Regions from separate parts of the Geodermatophilus sp. SYSU D00696 genome, predicted to be linked through region 1. Evidence: riboswitches for the same ligand, from Rfam matches in the RefSeq annotation. Region 1 holds a riboswitch; each other region holds the start of a gene.
The links. Region 1 has a riboswitch for cyclic di-AMP ahead of ACI79O_RS00035 (hypothetical protein). Riboswitches for the same ligand answer to the same signal wherever they lie in the genome.
Positions count from the first base shown of each region.

Region 1 (4,159 bases):
GGGTCCCGAGGCGGCGCTGTCGGTGCCGTCCGGGTCCGGCCCGGCCGCGCCCGCGCCGGCCGAGCCCGCGCCCGCGGAACCGGGACCGTCGGACGCCGCCGTGTCCCCGGACGCAGCGTCCCCCGAGCCCGCGCCGGCCGAGCCCGCGCCGGCCGAGCCCGCGCCCTCCGACGCGGCCCCCTCCGACGCGGCCCCCTCGGACGCGGTGTCCTCGGAGCCCGCCCCGTCCGAGCCCGCGCCCTCGGACAGCGTCCCGACCGAGCCGGCCCCGACCGACCCCACCGGGCCCGCGCCGACCGAGCCGGCGCCCTCGGACAGCGCCCCGACCGAGCCGGCCCCGACCGACCCGACCGGGGCGGCCCCGAGCGAGCCGTCGGAGCCCGCCCCGAGCGAGCCCTCGGAGCCCGCGCCGTCGGGGTCGTCGGGCGCGACGTCCCCGGGGTCGGCGACGTCGTCGGCACCCGACGGGGGCAGCGCGGCTCCCGACACGGGTGCGGCCGGCTGACCGCGGGCGGTTAGGGTCCTCCGCCATGCCGACCAGGTCACCGGGGGACGCTCCGGCGGGGACGATCGAGACGCTGGGCCTGCCCACCCGGGCAGTCACCGCGCTGACCCGCGCCGGCATCACCGACGTCGCCGCGCTCGCCGCCCTCAGCCGCCGTGAGCTCGCCGCCGTGCCCGGGCTGGGCGCGGGCCTGGTGACGGCGATCCGCCGCGTCGTGCCGGAGCCGCCCACGCCGCTGCCCCGATCGGGGACGGCGGCGCGCGACGGGCAGCTGTCGCTGCCGGCCGAGGACGACGGGGCGCCCGACGCGCCGGAGATCCCCTCCTTCGCCTCGCTGCGGGACCCCCGCCGGCGCAGCGGCCTCGACCTGCTGGTGCCCGGGGCCCCCGCGCCGGAGCAGGGGACGGCGCCCGGTCCGCAGCCCGAGGCGGAGGCGGCCCCGCCCGCGTCCGCCCCGCGCCGCGCCGCCCGCCCGGCGCCTGCACCCCGGCCGGCCGAGTACGCCGACCTGGTGCGGCTCGGGGTGCGGGTGGCCCGCGCCGCGGTGACCGTGCCCGGCCGCCTCGCGCTGTGGTCGGTGCGCACCCAGGTCGACTGGCTGCGGCGGCTGCTCGGCGCCTGACGGCCCGACACGCCGCCGCGACACGCGATGCTCGTCACGCTCCGCCGCCGCGGGATTGTCACGGTGCGGTAACGACGGTTACCGTGGCCGCCGTCCGACCGGCCGTCAGTCCCCGTCCGGGGAGTCCGGACGGATGCCGCCGAGTCGCCCTCCCGGGCGAGCCGGGGACCCACCGCACCACTGGGGTGAATCCCGCCCGCCGGACACCGTCCGGCCGCGGGTAGGGCTGCTTCCCGCCCGAACCCGTCAGCTGACCCGGTAGGCGGCCCACGGGAGAAACGGAGAGCCCGCCGGATGGCGCGCTTCTGCAGCACGACCGCACCACCCCGCCGGCTCCGCCGCACCCGGGTGCGCTCCCGCATCTGACCGCGCCCGGCCGTCCCGACGCCGCACCGCGCCCACCCGAGCTCCTCGGGTGGTGCCCGCCGGTGCGCCCGCGTCGCCCCGACGGCCGGTGCCGCCCACTGCCCCGCACCCCTCCACGGCGCCGCCGCCGGCCGCGCCGTGCCCGTACCCCTGGAGCACCTCCCCCCGATGGACGCCCCCACCGCCGAGATCCCGCGGCCCGCCGCCGGCGCCGCCCGCCGGTCCCGCCGCGCCCCCGTCCGCCGCCCCGCGCTGCTGCTCGGCGTCGCCGCCGCCGGCGCGCTGGTGGCCAACGTGCTGGTCGGCCCCGACCCGGCCGCCGAGGCGCAGGCGGGGACGTCGGAGACCGTGACCGTCGCCCAGGCGCTGGGCCTGCCCGCGCAGACCGGCACCGCGACCGAGGTCCCGCAGGTGCAGCCGCAGGACCTGCAGGTGCTCGAGGAGCTGGCGGCCAGCCGCGGCAGCCGCGAGGCCGCCGAGACCGCCGCCGCACAGGCGCAGGCCGGTGCCGACCAGGCCGTGCGCGACGCGCAGGCGGCCGAGGCCGCGCGGCTCGCCGCCGAGGCGCAGGCCGCCGCGGAGGCGCAGGCCGCCGCCGAGCGGGCCGCCGCCGAGGCGGCCGCGGCCGCGGAGGCCCAGACCGCCGCGGAGGCCGCGGAGGCGCAGGCGGCGGCGGAGGAGGCCGAGGGGGAGTCCGGCGGGTCGGAGGCGGCGTCCTCCCCGGCCGCCTCGTCGTCGGCCTCGTCCTCGTCGTCGGGGACCACGGCCTCCCGCGTCGCCCGGATCACCAACACCTCGGGCCCGGTGCGCTCGGTGGTGCAGGCCGCCGCCGACGCCGTGGTCAGCAACGTCCCCGGCGCCGCGTCGATCACCCTCGGCGGCACCCGCGCGAGCGCGGCCGACCCGGGCGGGCACCCCTCCGGCCTGGCGCTGGACTACATGGTGCTGACCGACGCCGCCCTCGGCGACGCGATCGTGCAGTACCACGTCGAGCACTGGGACGAGCTCGGCGTCGACTACCTCATCTGGGAGCAGCGGATGCTCTCCTCGCCGGGTGGCTCGTGGTCGACCATGGCCGACCGGGGCGGCGTCACGGCCAACCACTACGACCACGTGCACGTCAACTACGTGGGCTGAGCCGCGACCTCCCGCGCCGCGGGCGCCAGCCAGCGCACCGGGTCCTCGAGCACCGCGTCGAGCGCGCGCAGCGCCGCGCCGGTCGCCCCCGCGGCCGGCACGGCGCCGCCCGCCGCCACGAACGGCCGGCGCCACCGGGCCGAGAGCACCCGCCGGGCCAGGTGCTCCTCCAGCCCCGGGCGCAGCAGGTCGGTCAGCTCGGCGAGGTGACCGCCGAGCACCACCGTGGGGATGTCGAGCACGTTGACCACCCCGGCCAGCGCGACGCCCAGCGCCCACGCCGCGCGGTCGAGCGCGCGGCGGGCGCCGGGGTCGCCGGCCTCGGCGCGGGCCCGCAGCTCCGCGGGGCCGGCGTCGGCGGGCACCCCGGCGGCGGCCAGCAGCGCCAGCCGGCCGGCGTAGCGCTCCAGGCACCCGGTCGACCCGCACGGGCAGTCCGGCCCGGCCGGGTCGACGCAGACGTGGCCGATCTCGCCGGCCCAGCCCGAGCTGCCGGTCATCACCCGGCCGCCGAGCACCGCGGCCCCGCCGATGCCGATCTGCCCCGACAGGTAGACGAAGTCCCGGTGCGGCCCCGGCCGGCCCGGGGCGCTCTGCGCGACGCAGCGCGCGGCGAGGTCGGCCTCGTTGCCGAGCACCGGGACCAGCCCGTCGGGGAGCAGGTCGGCCAGCACGTCGGCGGGGCGCACCCGCGACCAGCCGAGGTTGGGCGCCCGCAGCAGCAGGCCCCGCCCGGCGTCGACCAGGCCGGGCAGCGCGAGCCCGGCGCCCACCACCCGCACACCGGCGGGCAGCGACCCGAGCACCTCGGCGCCCAGCCGGCCGAGCCGGTCCAGCGTGGCGACCGGGTCGCTGCCGCGCAGGTCCTCCTCGTGCAGCCGCTCGGCGACCGTCCGCCCGCGCAGGTCGACCACCCGGACCGCGACCAGCCCGGCGTCGACCTGCATGCCCAGCCCCGCCGGCCCCGACCCCGGTGCCAGCGGGGTGGCCGGCCGGCCCCGGCGCGACGCCGGCCCGCGCTCGACCTCGTCGAGCAGGCCGCCGGCGACCAGGTCGTCGACCAGCCGGGACGCCGTGCCGCGCGTGGTGCCCAGCGCCGCCGCGACGCCGGCCCGCGACAGCTCGCCGGGGTCGGCGCACACCGCGCGCAGGACCAGCGCCAGGTTGGTCGCCCGCAGCGTCGACTGCCGGGCACCGGTGAGGACGCGGCCGTCGGACACGGGTTGAGGTTAGCCGGGTGGATCGTTTATGTTCTACCGCAGCACAAAAGCGGTGGCCCGCGTCACCCGGACGAGCGCCCCGGTGCCCGGCGGAAGGATCCCCATGCCCCTGCAGCCCACCCGTGAGGACAGGTTCACCTTCGGTCTGTGGACGGTCGGCTGGCCGGCCCGCGACCCCTTCGGTGACGCGACCCGTCCGGCGATCGACCCGGTCGAGTCCGTCGAGAAGCTCGCCGAGCTGGGCGCCTACGGCGTCACCTTCCACGACGACGACGTGATCCCGTTCGGCAGCGACGACGACCAGCGCGC
Region 1 covers NZ_JBJGYY010000001.1:5,844-10,002, reverse strand. Annotated here, with positions in the region: gene ACI79O_RS00045 (protein kinase domain-containing protein) at 1-505, shown strand, start outside; gene ACI79O_RS00040 (DNA-directed RNA polymerase subunit alpha C-terminal domain-containing protein) at 531-1,127, shown strand; cyclic di-AMP (ydaO/yuaA leader) riboswitch at 1,255-1,408, shown strand; gene ACI79O_RS00035 (hypothetical protein) at 1,662-2,630, shown strand; gene ACI79O_RS00030 (ROK family transcriptional regulator) at 2,618-3,850, opposite strand; gene xylA (xylose isomerase) at 3,954-4,159, shown strand, end outside.

Region 2 (4,159 bases), on a different contig from region 1:
CCGAGCTCCTGGCCGACCTCGACCGGGTGCCCGCCGCCGTGGAGGAACTGCTGCGCTTCGACGGCTCGGTCCCCGTGTCGAGCTTCCGGTTCGCCACCGAGGACCTCGAGATCGGCGGCGTGACCGTCCCCGCGGGCTCGATCGTCACGATCGTGCTCAGCGCGGCCAACCACGACCCGGAGTTCGTCCCGGACGCCGACGCGCTGGACCTCTCCCGCGGCTCCACGCACCACCTGTCCTTCGGGCACGGCATCCACAAGTGCCTGGGCACCGCCCTCGCACGGCTGGAGGCGACGACCGCGCTGCGGCGGATCCTCGTCCGCCTGCCCGACCTGCGCCTCGACGTCCCCGTCGAGGAGCTGCAGTGGCTGCCGGCGGCGTCGGCCTTCCGCGGGCTGCTCGAGCTCCCGCTGCGGTTCACCCCCACCCCTCTCCAAGGAGGCTCGTGATGACCCAGACCACGCCGCCCTCGACCCCGTCGGCCGACCCTGCAGCCGACGCGACGACGACACCCACCGAACCGCCCTGGGCGAACGACACGGTCGAGTTCACGAACACGTCCACGTCGCCGGCCAGCTGGAACTCGGCCACGTGGCGGCCGTTCCGCAACGTCATCGTCTGCCGGATGGTGCCTGGCAGCGAGGACAAGGTGGGACCGGTGTTCGCCTACTACGACCGGACCACCCGGCCGCAGGACATGGGCGTCGTCGGGCGGGTCCTGCTCTCCTACGAGGGCCTCTACCTGCACGTCATCGAGCGCAAGGAGGACCCGGAGGTCTCCGGCCAGCGCCGCGGTCTGCCGGCGTTCCAGGCGATCGCCGAGGCCATCGCACCGTACGTGACGCCCTACCCCAGCTACTGGCAGAACCCGTCGCACTCGGTGGCGAAGCACTTCTACAGCTGGGTGCCCGAGGGCGAGGTCTCCCCCGACCGGGAGATGACCGTCATCGTCCAGCGGATGCGGCCGGGCAGCGAGGAGGACATCGCCCGGGTGTTCGCCGCATCCGACGCGGGTGGCCTGCCCACGGAGACCGGCGTCACCGGCCGCTGGCTGTACTCCATGGAAGACGTATTCGTGCACCTCCTGGAGCAGGACCGGGCCAAGGCGGCGGCCGTGCGGCAGAACCACGAGTCCATGCGGCCGGCATTCGCCAAGGTCATGGAGGACCTGGCTCCCTACGTCAGCCCGTACAACCCCGAGACGTGGCAGACCCCGCGCGACTCGGTGGCCCGGGTCTTCCACCGCTGGACGGCTCCCGACTGGGCGCCCGGGGACCAGCTTCCCGCGCCCCGCGAGGGCACGTCATGAGCCTGCGCCGGTTCGCCAACCAGACCTACTTCGCCGACGACGTAGCCGCGGCCGTCGCCTGGTACACGGAGCTCCTGGGTACCGGGCCGGGCTTCACCAGGCCCGGCCCAGGCGGACGGCCCAGCTACGCGAAGTTCCGCATCGACGAGGGGACGTCACTGGCGATCGCCTCCCGCGCCTCCGCCCCTCCGGGCATGGCGCTGGAGACCGGCGGCGCGGTCGGCTACTGGGACGTCGACGACCTCGACGCCGTGCTCGAGCGGCTCACCGCGATGGGCGCGAAGGAGTACATCCCGCTCACGCCGCACGGGCCGATCGTCAGCGCCGCCGTCGTCGACCCGTTCGGCAACGTGGTCGGCATCTCCTCCGAGCGGCACCACGCAGCCGACCTCCCCGGGGACGGTGCCCGCCGACCCGGGTAGTCCGCACGCGATCGGACGCGGCCGCCGGGACCCGTGGTCCCGGCGGCCGCGGCGTGTCCGGAGGAGATTGGTCGCGCGGGGTGACCAGCCGTGCGCGGAGGGGACGTGGCGTCGGCCTGTCGCGCTCCGGTCGGCACCTCCGATTGTGACCATCCGGTCACGTCCTTAGCGTTTCGGCGTCCGGCCGGTCGTCTCGTCCCCGTCCGGGGGCCCCTGCCGGATGCCGCCGAGTCGCGCCCACCCCCGTGGGTGCGAGCCGGGGACCCACCTGCACCACCGGGGTGAGTCCCGCTCCCGGCCCTCCGGGAGCGGGTAGGGCACTCCCAGCCCGAACCCGTCAGCTCACCTGGTAGGCGGCCACGGGAGGACGGAGTACATCCGCGCCCTGGGGCCCCGAGCCCCCGCGCGCCCAGGTCCGGGACCGTCGCGCTCCCGCCTGCCCAGCCACTGCACGCAGCAGCCGTCGCACGCCCGCAGCCGGGCCCCTGGTCCGGCCGGTGCCGCGCGCCCGGCTGCCGACCCCTGCCCTCACGGGCCTCGGGGCCCACCGCATCCCGACCCACCCGGCGCCGTCCGGTGACGGCGTCCGGCGACCACACCTCCAGGAGGACGACCCGATGCATGCACCCACCGACCTCGAGCACACCGCCGCCCAGGACACCCTCGTCGCCGCGCGACCGCGCCGCCGCGTCCTGCACCTGCTGACCGCCACGGGGGCGATGACCCTCGCCCTCACCTTCGGCGGGCAGGCGGTGGCCCAAGCCGACGACCACTGGGACTCCGGTGACCGCAGCTCCAGCTCCCAGTGGGGCGGCTGGGACGGTGACCGCGACGGTGGCTGGAACCAGGGCGACGGCGAGGCGGCGCCCGCCGCTCCCGCGGCGGCACCGGCTCCCGCGCCGGCCTCCGCACCCGCCCCGGCACCGGCTCCCGCGCCGGCCGCGGCACCCGCCGCCTCGGGCGAGGCGGCCTACAAGGACTACGCCCTGGCCCAGCTCGGCGGGAACGCCACCCAGTTCGGCTGCCTCGAGCAGCTCTGGGAGCGGGAGAGCGGCTGGAACCCGAACGCGCAGAACCCCAGCAGCACCGCCTACGGCATCGCCCAGTTCCTCGACTCCACCTGGGCGGGCACCGGCATCGCGAAGACGTCGGACCCGTACCGGCAGATCGACGCGGGGCTGGTCTACATCGAGAACCGGTACGGCAGCCCCTGCGCGGCCTGGAGCCACTTCCAGGCCAACAACTGGTACTGACCGACTGACCCGGGAGCCCCCTCCGGCCCGTCCGGTGAGGGCTCCCGGGTCGCCGCGCGGCGTCTCAGCTGGCGCGCAGTGTGGGGTAGTCGGTGTAGCCCTCGGCACCCGACGCGTAGAACAGGTGCGACCGGATCTCGTTCTCCGGGTGCTCCCCGGCCCAGCGCTCGACCAAGTCGGGGTTGGCGATCACCGCCCGGCCCACGGCGACGACGTCGGCGTGCGCGGCCTCGATGAGCGCCACCGCCTCCTCGCGGGTGGTGACGGCGCCGAAGCCGCTGTTGGCCATCAGCGGCGCGCCGGAGCGGCGGCGCAGCTCCTGGACCAGGTCGCCGGCGGGCTCCCGGTGCAGCACCGACAGGTAGGCCAGGCCGAGCGGACGCAGCCGGTCGAGCAGCGCGCCGTAGGTGGCGAGGACGTCGCCGCGGTCGGGCTCGAGGACGTCCTGGATGCCGTGCTCGGGCGAGATCCGCAGGCCCACGCGGCCGGCGCCGATCGCGTCGGCGACCGCGGTGACCACCTCGGCCACCAGGCGGGCCCGGTTCTCCGGCGAGCCGCCGTACTCGTCGTCGCGGACGTTGGACGACGGCGCCATGAACTCGTGCAGCAGGTAGCCGTTGGCGCCGTGGACCTCCACGCCGTCCAGCCCGGCCTCCACGGCGCGCTCGGCGGCCCGCCGGAAGTCCCGGACGACGTCCCGGACCTCCTCGGTGGTCAGCGCGTGCGGCACCGGGTAGGGCTGCTTGCCCTTCTCGGTGTGGCCGGCGCCGTCGATCGCGATGGCGCTGGGGGCCACCACGCGGCGGCCGCCGTTGACGTCGGGGTGGGTGACCCGCCCGCCGTGCATGACCTGCAGGACGATCCGGCCGCCGCGGGCGTGCACCGCCTCGGCGACGCGGCGCCAGCCGGCCACCTGCTCGTCGGTGACGATGCCGGGCTGGCCGACGAAGGACTGCGACTCGTGGTTCGGGTAGGTGCCCTCGGTGACGACCAGGCCAACGCCGGCGCGCTGCGCGTAGTGCTCGACGACGAGGTCGCCGGGCACGCCCGAGGAGCCGGACCGCATCCGGGTCAGGGGCGCCATGGCCACGCGGTTGGCGAGCTCGAGGTCGCCGAGTTTCACGGGTGAGAACAGGTCCACGCCGGTTCCGACACCCGCACGGCCCGCGCCATTC
Region 2 covers NZ_JBJGYY010000022.1:34,710-38,868, forward strand. Annotated here, with positions in the region: gene ACI79O_RS15035 (cytochrome P450 family protein) at 1-449, shown strand, start outside; gene ACI79O_RS15040 (hypothetical protein) at 418-615, opposite strand; gene ACI79O_RS15045 (TcmI family type II polyketide cyclase) at 626-1,309, shown strand; gene ACI79O_RS15050 (VOC family protein) at 1,306-1,731, shown strand; cyclic di-AMP (ydaO/yuaA leader) riboswitch at 1,946-2,102, shown strand; gene ACI79O_RS15055 (aggregation-promoting factor C-terminal-like domain-containing protein) at 2,349-2,984, shown strand; gene ACI79O_RS15060 (alkene reductase) at 3,049-4,125, opposite strand.
Region 2: another riboswitch for cyclic di-AMP. It lies ahead of ACI79O_RS15055 (aggregation-promoting factor C-terminal-like domain-containing protein); the one in region 1 lies ahead of ACI79O_RS00035 (hypothetical protein).

Region 3 (4,159 bases), on a different contig from region 1:
CTCTTCCACGGCAGTCAGGACCCGACCGTGAAGCGCCCGGTCGCCGACGACCTGGCCACCTACTACCGCCACTACGGCGTGCCGCTGACCTACCAGTCCACGATCGCGGCCGGCCACGGCTGGATCAGCCCGCTCGGGCCGGTGGCCTGCGGGGCCACCGGAGCGCCGTACGTCAACAACTGCTCGCCCTACGACGCCCAGGCCGAGTCGCTGCGCGTGCTGTTCGGCTCGGTGCAGGCACCGAACACCGGCAAGCCGCGCGGCACCGTCACCGAGTTCTCCCAGGACCCGTACGCGGTCCCCGCCTCGCCGGGCATCGGCGACGTCACCCGCACCGGCGCGGCCGCCATCGGCATGGGGTCGACCGGCTACCTCTACACCCCGCGCGACTGCACCAGGCCGACCGCCGGCTGTCGGGTCGTCGTGGCACTGCACGGGTGCCAGCAGACCGCCGAGCAGATCGGTCGCACCTTCGTCGACCTGTCCAACCTCAACGCCTACGCCGACACCAACCGCTTCGTCGTCCTGTATCCGCAGGCCCGGCCCGACGCCACCCTGGGCAACCCCAAGGGCTGCTGGGACTGGTGGGGCTACCTCGGGCCCGGCGACGTCGACTACGCGACCAAGCGCGGCCCGCAGATGGCGACCGTGATGGCCATGGTGAGCGCCCTCGGCGGCTGACCTCAGGGCGGCGGCTGGGCCCCGACCACACCCGCGACCACCGCGGCCACCTCGTGGCCGGCGCGGACCGCGTCCAGGACCGGCGCCCCCGCCCGCCAGCCGGCCAGCACCCCGGCGGCGACGGCGTCCCCGCAGCCGGTGGTGTCGCGGAGCCGTCCCTCCGGCAGGGGCTCCACCGGCACCTGCCACGCACCCGCCGCGGTGAGCACCCGGGTGGGCCGGGCGCCGGCGTGCACGAGGACCAGTGCCGGCGCCCACGCGGGCCGGTCGCCGTCCAATCCCAGCACCGCGGCCTCGACGGCGTTGCAGAACAGGACGTCCGGCCGCAGCGCCACGAGCAGCTCCCGGTACGCGTCGGCCCCGTGGCGCTCGATCCGCGTCGCGGCCGCCACGTCGACGGTGACCGGCACGCCGGCGTCCCGGGCGAGCGAGGCAGCTGCCCGGAGCGCGTCCGGGAAACGGCCAGGCAACAGGTCGTAGCCGTCGAGGTGGACGGCGGCCGCGCCGGCGAGCCACGCGGCGCGGACGTCGTCCGGCTCGAGCCCGCCCTCGCCGCGGTCGGTGAGCAGCGTGCGCTCGCCGTCGGGGTGGACGAGCACCGTCGACAGGGGAGTGCGGCCACGGCGGACCACCGCCGTCTCCACCCCGCGCCCGGCCAGTCCGGCGAGCACCGTGTCCGCGAGCGGATCGGCCCCGGCCCAGCCCGCGAACCGCGCCGGGGTGCCGCGACGGGCCAGGTTCGCCGTCACGTTGGCCGGCGCCCCGCCCGCCGTCGTCGTCCGGGCCACCCGCTGCTGGCTCCCGACCACCAGCGGAGCGGTGAGCTCCAGCAGCTGGTCGGCGACGAGCTTGCCCACCGCCACCACCGGTCCGGAGCCGGCGCGGCGGGGCCACCGGGGACCGTCCTCGTGCACCACGACACGAGAGTGCCCCGGCCGGAGGGCCCGGCCGGGGCACCGTTCCGCGACGTGCGTCAGGCGACCCGGCGGGCGCCCGCGTAGCTCGGCATCGAGTCGAGGTCGACGACGGCCACCGGCTTGCTGGCGGTCGAGGCGTGGACCATCTGGCCGTTGCCGATGTACATGCCCACGTGCGACACCGGGCTGTAGAAGAACACCAGGTCACCGGGCTGGAGGTCGGCCTTCGCCACCGCGGTGCCGAAGGTCGACTGGGCCTTCGACGTGCGCGGGATCGAGACGCCGGCCGCCTTGTAGGCGAAGCTGGTCAGGCCCGAGCAGTCGAAGGAGTCCGGCCCGGTGGCGCCGTAGACGTACCGGTCACCGACCTGGGCGAGCGCGGTGTCGACGGCGACCTGGGCCGCGCCGGTGGGCGCAGGCGCCGGCGCGGCGGCCACCGTCCCGGTCGCGGTGCCACCACCACCGCCCGCGGCAGCCGAGGCCGGGAGGGGCGAGAGGACGATGCCGGCTCCGGCGATGGCCGCGACGGCGATGCCGCGGAACGAGCGACGAGCGGTGGACGTGCGTGCAGTCGTCATGGACGACGGTTCTCCTGTTCTCCGCGACCGCCTACCGGGTTAGCTGACGGGTTCGGACGGAGGAGTCGCCCGGCGCGACGAGTCGCGCTCCACCCCAGTGCTGCAGTGGGTCCCCGGCCCGGGCTGCCGGCTGATTCCGGCACCCGGTTCGGCGTGGCCACCAGGTGTCGCACGGGGCGCGACGAAGGACCCTGGCGGACCGGCGACGACGGTAGGGAGGGGTCAGGGGGCCCTCAACCGACGGAACGCGGCGCCACGCCCGGCGCGGACCTGCGGATTTGACTGGCCTCCCGGACCCGACACGCCAGCGCGACCACCGGGCACGCCCAGGTCCTGGACACGCGGCGGCACCCGGTCGGGCGCCGACACGCCGGACGGGACGAGAAAGGACGCAACGGTGCGTCCGTACGCCCCGTCAGCGGCCCGCCACCGGTGGAACGGGTGAAAGGCCGGGATCCCCACGGTTGCCCCGCGCGTTGACGGGGCAACGGGACAGGAGCCGACAGGAGGAGGACCCCGTGGGGATGTTGAGGAAGCTCGTGGCTTCGGGCGTCGCCGCCAAGGTGGTGCAGGAGCTCCAGAAGCCGCAGAACCAGGCGAAGATCAAGCAGTTCGTCCGCGACTTCCAGAACAAGAACAAGAAGGGCGGCACGAGCGGCCGGGCCTACTGACCGACCGACGCCCTACCGCGCCCCCCGTCCCGCTCCGGGACGGGGGGCGCGGTGCTTCTCGCGCTGGTTGCCGCCCCATTGCCGGCTCTCCCGGCGCTCTGCGGGCGTGATCGAGCCGGCAGAGCACGGGATCAGCCGGCACACCGCGTCTCGGGGCGACGGTTTCCGCAGCCGGCCGGCCGGGCACCCCGGCACCGACCGGGGTGAGCCCAGCCGGCCGGTCGGTGCTCGGCGGAGGAGGTCCGCAGTGACCGAGGGCTCGATGACCGGACGGCCGTACGGCGGCACGAACGACCGCTCCGGGCAGGACGACGACGTGCTGCCCGGCGAGCGCCCCGTCCACGACGACGAGGACGCCGAGGTGGGCGCCGCGCCCGACCAGTCGCCCCGCGCCGGTGAGAGCGGGATGGGCACCGGCGACCGCCCGGGCTTCCCCGGCAGCTGACCGCCTCGTTCCCCGCGCCGCGTCATCCCCGCCGCCTTCCGGCGTCTCCACAGATGCGGGGACCGACGGAGGCGAGGGACGCGATGACGACCACGAGCACGACCAGCGCTGCAGCGGGCGCGGACGGGACCGCCGGGTCCCCGACCGGAAGTCGACCGCAGGAGCGGCTCGAGCACGTGGAGGCACTGCGGCGGGCAGCGACCCACCTGGCGACGGCGGAGTTCCTCGAGCGCCGCGCCGACCGGTCGGTCAACGCCGCGCTCGGCGCCCTGTTGCGCGAGCGCGCCCGCGAGCGCCGGTGCCGGGCCGGGGGGATCCTCGCGGGACTCGGGATGCGCCCAGCGGCCCGGCGGTGCCTGGACGGTGCCCCCGCGCCGGCGTGACCGCCGGGGACGCCCTCAGGCCCGGCAGCCGATGGGGCCGCCGTGGAAAGCGACCATGTCGGGCCAGATGCCGGCCAGCGGCAGCCGCTCGCCGTGGGGCCGGCCATCGAGCTCCGCGTACGCCCGGTGCAGGTTGCCCACGAGCCGCTCGGACTCCTGCCACGCCGCGTAGGGGTTGCCCGCGTGCCGGCGCGCGGTCTCCAGCGGCGACCACCCCGCCGCGTGCCCCTCGCGCGCCGTCGCGTCGACGAAGGCCGCGTAGCCGGCGAGGTCGTCGAGCAGCCGGGGGACCTGGTCCCCGCGGCACACCGGGCCGTGCCCGGGCACCAGCACCTCCGGCTCCAGCGCCCGCAGTGCGGCCAGCGCCCGCGGGTACCCGGCCACGCTGCCCTCGGCGAGGAACGGCTGGCCGCCGGCGAAGGCGACGTCGCCCGCGAAGGCCACCCGCTCGCCGGGCAGCCAGACGACGACGTCGCCGCGCGTG
Region 3 covers NZ_JBJGYY010000010.1:19,607-23,765, reverse strand. Annotated here, with positions in the region: gene ACI79O_RS08435 (extracellular catalytic domain type 2 short-chain-length polyhydroxyalkanoate depolymerase) at 1-681, shown strand, start outside; gene ACI79O_RS08430 (carbohydrate kinase family protein) at 684-1,598, opposite strand; gene ACI79O_RS08425 (C40 family peptidase) at 1,655-2,176, opposite strand; cyclic di-AMP (ydaO/yuaA leader) riboswitch at 2,189-2,340, opposite strand; gene ACI79O_RS08420 (hypothetical protein) at 2,695-2,847, shown strand; gene ACI79O_RS08415 (hypothetical protein) at 3,095-3,292, shown strand; gene ACI79O_RS08410 (hypothetical protein) at 3,376-3,675, shown strand; gene ACI79O_RS08405 (MBL fold metallo-hydrolase) at 3,691-4,159, opposite strand, start outside.
Region 3: another riboswitch for cyclic di-AMP. It lies ahead of ACI79O_RS08425 (C40 family peptidase); the one in region 1 lies ahead of ACI79O_RS00035 (hypothetical protein).

Region 4 (4,159 bases), on a different contig from region 1:
GGCCGCCGTCAGCGCGGCGATGGACACGCTGGGGCAGCCCTACGCGCCGGGGACGGCCGGCCCGGACTCCTGGGACTGCGGTTCGCTGGTCTCCACGGTCTACGGCGCCGCGGGCGTCGACCTGCCCGCCGACCAGGCCGGGCTGTACGCCGTCACGGTGCCGGTCGACCCGGCCGACGTGCTGCCCGGCGACCTGGTGTTCCTCGGGACGCCCGAGTCGGGGCTCGGCCACGTCGGCATCGCGCTGGACCGGGAGACGATGCTGGCCGCCGACGGGCGGGCCGGCGCGGTCGTCGTCCGCCGGCTGCCCGCCGACCAGGTGCTGCACGTGGGCCGGCCGGCCCTCGGCACTCGCCCCGAGGTGGCCGCGCCGGGGCCCTCGGGCGGTGCGCTGCGGGTGGAGTGCGGCAACACCGTGTACCCGCCCAGCTTCGACGGGACCCGCGCCTGGGGCGGGTACCCCAACGGCCTCGTCCCGCCCAGCGCGCTGTGCCCCCTCGGCGTGGGCGGGCACGCGCTGCGCTGCGACGCCGCCGCGGCCTACCGGGCGATGAGCGCGGCGTTCGAGGCGGAGTTCGGCCGGCCGGTCTGCATCACCGACTCCTACCGCACCTACGCCGGCCAGGTCCGGCTCTACGGCGAGAAACCGGCCCTGGCCGCGGTCCCGGGGACGAGCAACCACGGCTGGGGGCTGGCGGTCGACCTGTGCGGCGGCATCGAGACCTTCGGCACCCCGCAGTACGCCTGGATGGTGGCCAACGCCGGCCGCTTCGGCTGGCTGCACCCCACCTGGGCGGACCCGGGCAACGGCCGCGAGGAGCCCTGGCACTGGGAGTTCGCGGGCAGCTGAGCCGGGACTGTCGGTGGCCGTCCCTAGCGTGCGGAGCAACCGACAGGGAGACCCGTCCCGACCGCGGCCCGGCACCCGGGGCGGCCCGGGGCACCGGAGGGGGGACACGGCCATGCTCATCGACTGCGACACCTGCACCGTGCGCGGCACCGGCTGCGCCGACTGCGTCGTCACCGTCCTGCTGGGTGCGCCGCCGGCGGAGAGGGGCACCGGGCCCGTGCTGCTGCCGGTGCCGCCGGTCCCGGCCGCGCGGGCGACCGGGCCGGCCGCCGGGGACGCGGTGCCCCCGCCGTCGGGCGTGGTCGTGGAGTTCGACGACGTCGAGCGGCGCGCCGTGCGGGCGCTGGCGGAGGTCGGCCTGGTGCCTCCGTTGCGTCACCGCCCGGCGCGCGGGGAGCGTCCCGGCGGACGGCGCCGCACCGGCTGAGGCGCAGGTCGACGCCCGAACGGGTACACACCGGAGTGGGCGCTACTGCTCACTGTGCGTGTTCTCACAGTCAGCAGGGGTCCCGTTTGTCACAAACTCATCACGTCCGTACTGTGACCGCGTCCGGCCGGGTGGTCGTCACCTGACGCGAGGTGACCTCGGCCGGTCACCGCCGAGTCACCGGACGCCGCCTGCGGGTGCGCGCGAGGTGAGCCGGGGACCCACCGCAGCACTGGGGTGAGTTCTCGCGTGCACCGGCCCGCCGGCGCACGCCTGATAGGGCACGTCTTCCCAGCCCGAACCCGTCAGCTAACTCGGTAGGCGGTTGCTGAGGAAGAACGGAGAGCCGCCGCCCGTGGCGACCCCCCGCCCCTGCCCGGGGCATGCCTGCGCACAGTCCACCTCCTCCGCACCCGCGACCGCCCGCGTCGCCGGCCCGCACCGCCGCTCACCGCGCCGGCTCCTCGGCCGGGTCGCGCTGGTCGGCACCGCCGCCGCCCTGACCGTGGCCCTCGTGCCCGGCACCGCGGTCGCCGACCCCGAGCGGGCCGCCACCCCCGAGCAGGCCGCCGAGCTCGCCGCCGACGCCGGCCGCCGGCTCGAGGCGGTCAGCGAGCAGGTCAACGAGGCCCGCGAGGTCCTCTCCCGCCAGCAGGCCGCCGCCGAGGCCGCCGAGCGGGCCCTCGGCGACGCCCGCTCCCGGCTGCAGGACCTCGACGGGCAGATCCGCCAGGTCGCCCGCAGTGCCTGGACCAGCAGCAACGACACCTTCGCCCAGCTGGACCTGCTGATGACCAGCGACTCGGCCGACGAGTTCGTCAGCTCGCTGGCCACCCTCGACCACATCTCCGGCCACACCACCGACGTGCTCGCGCAGGTCGGCGAGGCCGCCACCGCGGCGGAGGAGGCGCAGCGCGAGGCCGACGCCGCCCGGGCCGATGCGGAGGCCACGCTCGAGGAGCTCGACGCCCAGGAGGAGCGGCTCGAGGCCGACATCGCCGACTACGAGGCCCAGTTCGAGGCGCTGACCGAGGCCGCGCGGCAGCAGGCGCTCGCCGCCGAGGCCGAGGCCGCCGCCGACGCCGCGGCCGAGGCGGCGGCCGCAGCGGCTGCTCCCGCGGCGGCCGCCCCGGCGGCTGCGGCTCCCGCGGCTCCCGCGGCGGCGGCTCCGGCCGCGGCGGCTCCGGCGGCGGCGGCTCCGGCGGCGGCCGCCCCGGCTCCGGCGGCCCCCGCGGGTGGGTATAGCGGCGCCGCGCAGGTGGCGGTGCAGACGGCGCTGGCGCAGGTGGGCGACCCCTACGTGTGGGGCGCCGGCGGGCCGAACGCCTTCGACTGCTCGGGCCTGACCCAGTACGCCTACGCGGCGGCCGGGATCAGCCTGCCGCACTCCAGCCGGATGCAGTCGCAGATGGGCACCGCCGTCTCGCGGTCGGAGCTGCAGCCGGGCGACCTGATCTTCTACTACAGCCCGGTCAGCCACGTCTCCATGTACATCGGCGGCGGCCAGATGGTGCACGCCTCGACCTCCGGCGTGCCGGTCAAGGTGGTGTCCGTCGACTCGATGAGCGGCATCACCGCCATGCGCCGCATCGCCTGACGGAAGGACCCCTCCCCCCGCCGTTCGGACGCTCGCGGCGGGCCCCTGGGGGATGGCCAACCCAGCACGTCGCCAGGGCCGGTGACCCTCACGGGTCACCGGCCCTCGTCGTGGCCGGTGCCGGGTCCGGGGACCGGGGCGGCCGGGCGGGCCGGTCCGCCTAGGATCGGCCGCGTGAGCTGGGCGGGCGGGTGAACCGGACCGCCTCCCGCGCCGCCCTGCTGGTCGCGCTCGTTCTCGGTGCGGCGTTCGTGGTCGTCGTCGCCGTCCGGACGCCCTGGACGGTGCTGCCCACCCCGCCCGGTGGCGCGACGCCGCTCAGCGCCGACGCCGGGCTGCCCGCCGAGGTGGTGCGCCGGGCCGAGGCCTTCGCCGCCGCGGTCCGCCCCGCCTCGCTGGTGGGCCTGCTGCTCGGCCTCACCGTCTCGGCGCTGCTCGGCCTCACGCGCCTGGGCAGCCGGCTGGTCACCGCGGTCGGCCGTCCCGTGGGTGGGCGCTGGCCGCTCACGCTGCTCCTCGGCACGGTCGCGCTGGTGGTCGCCGGCCGGCTGGTCACGCTGCCGCTGTCGGCTTACGGCGAGGTCGTGCGGCACCGCTACGGCCTGTCGACCCGGTCCTGGGGGCTGTGGCTGCGCGACGTCGCGGTCTCCACCGCCATCGACGCCGGCCTGACCGCGCTCACCCTGCTCGCCCTGGTGTGGCTGGCCCGCCGGGCGCCGCGCACCTGGTGGGCGTGGGCGGCAGCCGGCGCGGCGGGGCTCGTGGTGGCCGGCTCGTTCCTCTACCCGGTGGTCATCGAGCCGGCGTTCAACCGCTTCGAGCCGCTGCCGGCCGGACAGCTGCGCACCGACCTGCTCCAGCTCGCCGAGGAGAGCGGCAACCCGGTCGAGGACGTCCTGGTCGCCGACGCCTCGCGCCGGACGACGCGGCTGAACGCCTACGTGTCCGGGTTCGGGTCCACCCGCCGCGTCGTCGTCTACGACACCCTGCTCGCCGACGTCCCCGACGACGAGATCGAGTCGATCGTCGCCCACGAGCTCGGGCACGTCGCCGCCGACGACGTCCTGACCGGCACGCTGCTGGGCGCCCTCGGCGCGGCCGCGGCGGTGGCACTGCTGGGGTGGCTGCTGTCCCGGCCGGCGCTGCTGCGCCGCGCGGGCGCGGACTCCGCGGGTGACCCGCGCGTGGTCCCGCTGGTGCTGCTGCTGACCGCCGTGGGCTCGCTGGTCGCCACGCCGGTGCAGAACCTGGTGTCGCGCCAGGTGGAGGCGCGCGCGGACCTGTA
Region 4 covers NZ_JBJGYY010000049.1:14,902-19,060, forward strand. Annotated here, with positions in the region: gene ACI79O_RS21790 (NlpC/P60 family protein) at 1-850, shown strand, start outside; gene ACI79O_RS21795 (hypothetical protein) at 963-1,277, shown strand; cyclic di-AMP (ydaO/yuaA leader) riboswitch at 1,438-1,616, shown strand; gene ACI79O_RS21800 (NlpC/P60 family protein) at 1,633-2,874, shown strand; gene ACI79O_RS21805 (M48 family metallopeptidase) at 3,066-4,159, shown strand, end outside.
Region 4: another riboswitch for cyclic di-AMP. It lies ahead of ACI79O_RS21800 (NlpC/P60 family protein); the one in region 1 lies ahead of ACI79O_RS00035 (hypothetical protein).